One region of the Pseudomonas sp. CCI3.1 genome, then DNA from elsewhere that is predicted to be linked to it. Evidence: riboswitches for the same ligand, from Rfam matches in the RefSeq annotation. Region 1 holds a riboswitch; each other region holds the start of a gene.
What was found. A riboswitch is a leader RNA that binds a small molecule or an ion and turns the genes downstream of it on or off. The one in region 1 is predicted to bind cobalamin.

Region 1 (2,257 bases):
CGCCAGGGGCAAGCCAACGTTGCGACTCAGGAGCTTGCGAAAGCTTCGCTCATCAATTGATGCAGGTGAGTTCATTTTCAGGCCTGTGAGCAGTCTTAAAAAACTGGAGTTTGCCGGATTACCGAGCAATAGTTCTATTTTCTTACCCTCATAAAGCACTTTTTCGTACAAACAGACACACTCAAACGCAGGTCAAGGCTATCCTTGCTGCTTGCCAGACCCACGCTTAAATTTTTATCGAGATCATGATTATGTCCGCCACACCCTCCACCATCCTTGTGGTTGAAGACGACGCCATTGTTCGGATGCTGATCGTTGACGTGCTGCAAGAACTGGAGTTCAGCGTGCTTGAGGCCGATGGCAGCGAGCAGGCCATGGAAATGCTAGAGGATGCGGCCCAGCACATTGACCTGTTAATGACCGACGTCGGATTACCGGGCATGGACGGCCGGGAGCTGGCAAGCAAGGCCCGCCAATTGCGCCAAAAACTGCCCATCCTGTTCGCCAGCGGCTATGCCGAAACCCTTGAGGTTGCAGAGGGCATGGCGGTGATTGGCAAACCTTTTTCCATTGACCAACTGCGTGACAAAGTCAAAAGCATGCTGACCGCCTGACGTGTAGCTGTTCTCTTATTGGACAAGGCCCTGTGGGAGCGAGCCTGCTAGCGAATGATTTTCGCGAGCAGGCTCGCTCCCACAGTAGAGGTGTATCTATCGCCCTTGAATTGACGCTTCCAACGGGCTGTGGTTTCCTACACATCTTGTATCAGGTGCCCTTCACAGGGTGAAACGGGAAACCGGTGCGTCAGGCGTTCAGTCCTGACAAGTCCGGCGCTGCCCCCGCAACGGTAAGCGAGAGAAACATCAGATCCACTGTGCCGTGTGCATGGGAAGGAGATGTTTGCAGGCTCAACCCTTGAGCCCCTCGCAAGCCCGGAGACCGGCCTGGTTATTTGAATGACAAACCCGCGGTGGGCGGGCGCTGTTTAACCCTGCGGGCTTCGTTCGTGGGGTTTTCTTGCGCTTTGCTGCCCGTCGTCTGACCAGAGGCAAGCGCCATGTCCATTAGCACCAGCCGTACCCATTCCGCTGCTACCACTGCCACTCAAAGCCAACGCATTGTGGCTGCTGTCGGCGCTGCGGTGCTGGGAGCCTTTCTTGTCTACTTCGCCGGGTTCTCGCATATCGATGCGGTCCACAATGCGGCCCATGACACCCGTCACAGCTCCGCCTTCCCGTGCCATTGAGACTGCCTGCCATGATTAAGCGTATCGCTCAAACCGCAGGCTTCACCGGCTTGCTGGCCGCCCTGCTGCTGACCTTGATGCAAAGCCTGTGGGTTTCCCCGCTGATTTTGCAGGCCGAAACCTATGAAAAACCTGCCGCCACAGAAGTGCACGAGCATGCCGACATGGCCATGCCTGCCCATGAACACGACGCCGAGGCCTGGGAGCCGGAAGATGGCTGGCAGCGCGTGCTGTCCACCACTGGCGGCAATCTGGTGGTGGCTGTCGGTTTTGCCTTGATGCTGGCGGGTCTTTACACCTTGCGTGCCCCGACCCGCACGTCCCAGGGTCTGCTCTGGGGGCTTGCCGGTTATGCGGTGTTCTGCCTGGCCCCAACCCTGGGCCTGCCGCCCGAGCTGCCGGGCACTGCAGCGGCCGACTTGCTGCAACGCCAACTCTGGTGGGTCAGCACCGCAGCCTCGACCGCAGTGGCAATCGCATTGCTGGTCTTTGGCAAGCATTGGGCGCTGAAAGTGCTGGGCGTGGCGATTCTGGTGGTACCGCATATTTTTGGGGCGCCGCAGCCACTGGTGCACTCAAGCCTGGCTCCTGAAGCACTGGAATCTCAGTTCAAGATTGCCTCGCAGCTGACCAACTTCGCTTTTTGGCTGGCACTGGGCGTGATTAGCGCCTGGCTGTTTCGCCGCAAGTCTGAAGGCCAGTACTCGGCATGACGGCAACGGGCACAGTGCCAATCCTGGTGATGGGTCTGGGCTGCCGCCAGGGATGCAGCGTTGCGCAGCTTTTGAGTTTGATCGAAAGCTCCCTGGCTCAGGCCGGGATCGCACTGAGCGCGGTCAGTGGCTTGGCCAGTATCGATCTCAAGCGCCAGGAACCCTCGCTGCTGCAACTGGCAGCCCAACTGAACCTGGGGTTTGAGGTCTTCAATGCTGAACAGCTTGCCCCGTACGCGTCACAGCTGAGTCATCGCTCCAACATTGCGTTTGAGCACACCGGTTGTTTCGGCGTTGC
Region 2 (2,257 bases), 4.2 Mb from region 1:
GACCCGTACATCCACGTGCTGGCCGTAATAGCTGTAGGGCCAGCCATAGAAACCACCATCCTTGACTGAGGTGATGTAATCGGGGACCAGATCGCTGCCGATTTCGTCACGTTCGTTAACTGCTGTCCAGAGTGTGCCGGTTTTGGGTTCCCAGTCCAGGCCGTTGGGGTTGCGCAGGCCAGAAGCGAAAATCCGGTGATTGCCGGTAGCGCGATCAACCTCCCAGATCGCGGCGCGGCCTTCTTCCTTGTCCATGCCGTTCTCGCCCACGTTGCTGTTGGAGCCAACGGTGACATACAGCTTGGTGCCATCAGGGCTGGCGATGACGTTTTTAGTCCAGTGATGGTTCAGCGGGCCGCCTGGCAAATCGAGGACCTTGACCGGCTTCGCCTTGATGCTGTTTTCGCCCGCCTGATAGGGGAAGCGCAGCAGCTTGTCGGCGTCGGCGACATACAGATCGTTGCCTACGAGGGTCATGCCAAAGGGGGAGTTCAGATTGTCGAGAAAAACCGTGCGAGTTTCAGCCACTCCGTCGTGGTCTGCATCGCGCAACAAGGTGATCCTGTTCGCGCTCGGCACACCGGCGCCTGCGCGGCTCATGACTTTGTCCGCGATCCAGCCCTTGATACCCTTGCTGTCATCCGGCTTGGGCGGTGCATTGGTTTCCGCGACCAGCACATCGCCGTTGGGCAATACGTAGAGCCAGCGCGGATGGTCCAGGCCTTCGGCGAAAGCGGCGACCTTCAAACCTTGGGCGGCAATCGGTGTGGAGCCCTCAGCCCAACCGACCGCCGGGGCGATATTGACGGTGGGTATAAGCGTCTTGTTCGGTTCAGGCAGCTTCGGCGACGGGCCGGTGCCATCACTCACTTGCAGGGTCGAAGTCTCGCCGCAGGCAGCCAATCCTGCCGCAAGTACGATGACAATAGCGTGCTGGCGCTTGAGCATGAAGAACTCCATTAAGTTTGGTCTTGTAGGTCATAGAGAAGCGTAGCCCCTCAAAGGTTCAGCCCGCAGCTTTGTATAAACCCTTTTGGTGCCACCTTTAATTGACGCTCCACCCCCAACCCTCTAACCTTCGCGGCTTGTTTCAGGTGCTCGGCAACGTAAGGTTGGCCGAGTGAAACAGGGAAGCCGGTGAGGGCGTGTTTGACCCACACAACCGCCATGATCCCGGCGCTGCCCCCGCAACGGTAAATGAGTCAATGCCACGCTGAGTGCCACTGTGTTTCTTCACGGGAAGGCGCGTGGTCAGGGTGTGTCCCGCAGGGGGCTAAACCGCTTATGAGCCCGGAGACCGGCCTGATCCATCCAGCATCCTCGCGGCGGGCGAGGACGTGCCGATTATTTGACTATCCCCCCGCCTCCCGTTTGCATCATTGAGCCCCAACGGAGAGCTGCCATGAACGAATCCCCCGAACGCGACGAACGTCATCAGGCGCGCATGCTGCGCAAAAAAGCCGTCATGGATGAGCGCATTGCCAGCTCGCCCAATGAGTGCGGGCTACTGCTGGTGTTGACCGGCAATGGTAAAGGCAAAAGCAGTTCCGCTTTTGGCATGCTGGCCCGGGCCATGGGCCACGGCATGCAGTGCGGCGTGGTGCAGTTCATCAAGGGACGCAACAGCACCGGCGAAGAGATCTTCTTTCGCCGCTTCCCCGAGCAGGTGCGCTACCACGTGATGGGCGAAGGCTTTACCTGGGAAACCCAGGATCGCCAACGCGATATCGCCGCTGCCGAAGCCGCGTGGGAAGTGTCCCGAGAAATGCTGCGTGACCCGTCCATCGGGCTGGTGGTACTGGATGAGCTGAACATCGCACTCAAGCATGGCTACCTGGACCTTGAGCAGATCCTCGCCGACCTGCAGGCCCGTCCTTTGATGCAGCATGTACTGGTCACCGGACGTGGCGCCAAACCTGAACTGATAGACCTGGCCGATACCGTGACCGAAATGGGTGTGGTCAAACACGCCTTTCAGGCCGGGATCAAAGCTCAGAAAGGCATCGAATTGTGAGTGTTCCAGCATGAGAGAGTCGCGTCATTGCCCGGCGGTGTTGATCGCCGCGCCGGCTTCCGGTCAGGGCAAGACCACCGTAACCGCTGCCTTGGCCCGATTGCATCGCAATCAGGGGCGCAAAGTGCGGGTGTTTAAATGTGGCCCGGATTTTCTCGACCCGATGATTCTGGAGCGTGCCAGCGGTGCGCCGGTGTATCAGGTGGATTTGTGGATGGTGGGTGCGGATGAAAGTCGCCGCCT
Region 3 (2,257 bases), 170 kb from region 1:
TGTTGCTTGCAGGTACGGGGGCCCTGCTGGGCTTTGTGGTTCTGCGTTTTCTCAATGGTTATGGTGAAGCGCCTTGGGTGAGTCATGACCATGCTACACAGAGCCTGATGAGTTTTTTCAACATCACCAAATACCCGCCTTCGCTGCTGTTTCTGGCCTTGACCCTGGGAGTTGGCCTGTTACTGCTACTGGGCTTTGAGCGGGCCCGTCAACGCACGTGGATCACCACCCTGGCAGTGTTTGGCGCTGCACCGATGTTCTTTTATCTGCTGCACCTATACGTGCTCAAAGTGCTGTATGTAATGAGCGTGGCCCTGTTCGGCCAGAATCAGGGCAGCTACTTCGGTTTCGACAGTATCGCTGCGGTATGGCTGACGGCAGTACTGCTGGCCACATCGCTCTATTTGCCGGTGCGCTGGTTTGCTGCTTTGAAGGCGCGTCGCAGAGATATTGCCTGGCTCAAGTATTTCTGAATCTGACGCCAATTCCATCTGACAAACAAGATCGACTATCATCCCGCCGCCGGTCCCCCCTAACGGGGGGTTAAAAGGGAATCCGAAGTGCCTGTAGTGCACCAAACGGAACTGCCCCCGCAACTGTAGATGACGAGCCTGCTCCGTGTTCGCCACTGGGATAACCCCCCGGGAAGGCTGGAGCCAGGCGATGACCCATCAGTCAGGAGACCTGCCGGCAAAGTCCAAAAACTAACCGGCGGGGTGTCCGGGGAAGGCATCCTTGCTCTCGTGCTCTTGCGCCATCAGCGCTCGGTGATGTGTTCCCGGCTGTACACCTGCGTTTTGTGTACGATCAAATGGAGATTGCATCATGCTGTTGCACCGCGCTGTTACTCTTCTTGCCACCCTCGCCTTGCCTGCATTGGCCCTCGCAGCCCCTACCCAATACCCACTGACGATCGAAAACTGCGGCAGCCCGCTGACCTTTCAGCACGCGCCCATTCGCGCCGTAACCATCGGCCAGGCCGGCACCGAAATGTTCTATGCATTGGGCCTGGGCGACAAGCTGGCGGGCACATCGCTGTGGTTCAACGACGTACCCGCCCGGTACAAGGCACAGAACGACAAGGTCGAACGGCTTGCCGACAACGACCCCAGCTTTGAGTCGGTGATTGGCAAACGTCCCGAGCTGGTGGCCGTGCAACTGGAATGGATGGTTGGTCCGCAAGGCGTGGTGGGCACCCGCGAGCAGTTTCATGAACTGAAAATACCCACCTACCTGATGCCGTCCGACTGTGAGGGCAAGGACAACCTGGTAGGCGCAGACGGCACTCGCTTGCAGGCATTCAGCATTGAAAGTGTTTACAGGAGCATCAGCCAGTTGGCTGAGGTCTTCGATGTGCAGCAACGTGGCGAAGCGCTTAATACCCAGCTCAAGGCCAGCCTTGAGGCATCCACCGATTCGCTCAAGGGCAAAGACCTGAGCCACGCCAGCGCGCTGTTCTGGTTCTCCAGTGCCGACCTGGATATCGACCCGTATGTTGCGGGTCGCAAAGGTATCCCCGACTTCATGCTCAATACCCTGGGCATACGTAATGTGGTTGAGTCCGATGAAGAATGGCCAACCGTTGGTTGGGAAACCCTGGCCAAGGCCAACCCGACGTTCCTGATCATCGCACGCATGGATCGCCGTCGTTTCCCGGCCGATGACGTTGAGAAAAAACTCGAGTTCCTGCGCACCGATCCTGTGACACGCAACATGGATGCAGTCAAAAACAACCGCATCATCATGCTCGATGCCCATGCCATGCAGGCCAGCCTGCGCATGTTCGACGGGCTCGAAACACTCGCCACAGCCATCAATACCTACGACCTGCCCAAATGAGTGCAAGGCTGATGCTCACACTGCTGGCCTGTGTGGCGTTGCTGTTGGCAGTGCTTGCCGGAGTGGCCATCGGTGAGACCCCGATCGCACCCGGCGTGGTGCTGCAGGTGCTGGCCAACAAGCTGTGGGCCGCCGGGTACGTGCTCGATCCGATCGACGAAGGCATTGTCTGGAACTATCGCCTGACCCGTGCGCTGGTGGCTGCGGCGTGCGGTGCGGGGCTGGCGACTTGCGGGGTGGTGTTGCAGTCGTTGCTGCGTAACCCACTGGCCGACCCCTACTTGCTGGGCATTTCTGCCGGAGCCTCGACCGGGGCCGTGCTGGTGGCGGTACTGGGCCTGGGTGCCGGAGCCGTTTCCTTGTCTGCCGGAGCCTTTGCCGGAGCCATTGCCGCCTTTGCACTGGTTATTCTGCTGGC

Region 2: another riboswitch for cobalamin. It lies ahead of cobO (cob(I)yrinic acid a,c-diamide adenosyltransferase); the one in region 1 lies ahead of RGV06_RS00890 (CbtB domain-containing protein).
Region 3: another riboswitch for cobalamin. It lies ahead of RGV06_RS01580 (ABC transporter substrate-binding protein); the one in region 1 lies ahead of RGV06_RS00890 (CbtB domain-containing protein).

The regions. Positions count from the first base shown of each region.
Region 1 is NZ_JAVIWO010000001.1:219,501-221,757, reverse strand. Features, by position in the region: gene RGV06_RS00900 (response regulator) at 1-75, opposite strand, end outside; gene RGV06_RS00895 (response regulator) at 252-614, shown strand; cobalamin riboswitch at 751-963, shown strand; gene RGV06_RS00890 (CbtB domain-containing protein) at 1,058-1,246, shown strand; gene RGV06_RS00885 (CbtA family protein) at 1,258-1,959, shown strand; gene RGV06_RS00880 (cobalamin biosynthesis protein) at 1,956-2,257, shown strand, end outside.
Region 2 is NZ_JAVIWO010000001.1:4,419,793-4,422,049, forward strand. Features, by position in the region: gene RGV06_RS20260 (PQQ-dependent sugar dehydrogenase) at 1-948, opposite strand, end outside; cobalamin riboswitch at 1,076-1,321, shown strand; gene cobO (cob(I)yrinic acid a,c-diamide adenosyltransferase) at 1,403-2,014, shown strand; gene RGV06_RS20270 (cobyrinate a,c-diamide synthase) at 2,025-2,257, shown strand, end outside.
Region 3 is NZ_JAVIWO010000001.1:391,990-394,246, reverse strand. Features, by position in the region: gene RGV06_RS01585 (DUF1624 domain-containing protein) at 1-473, shown strand, start outside; cobalamin riboswitch at 507-707, shown strand; gene RGV06_RS01580 (ABC transporter substrate-binding protein) at 826-1,839, shown strand; gene RGV06_RS01575 (FecCD family ABC transporter permease) at 1,848-2,257, shown strand, end outside.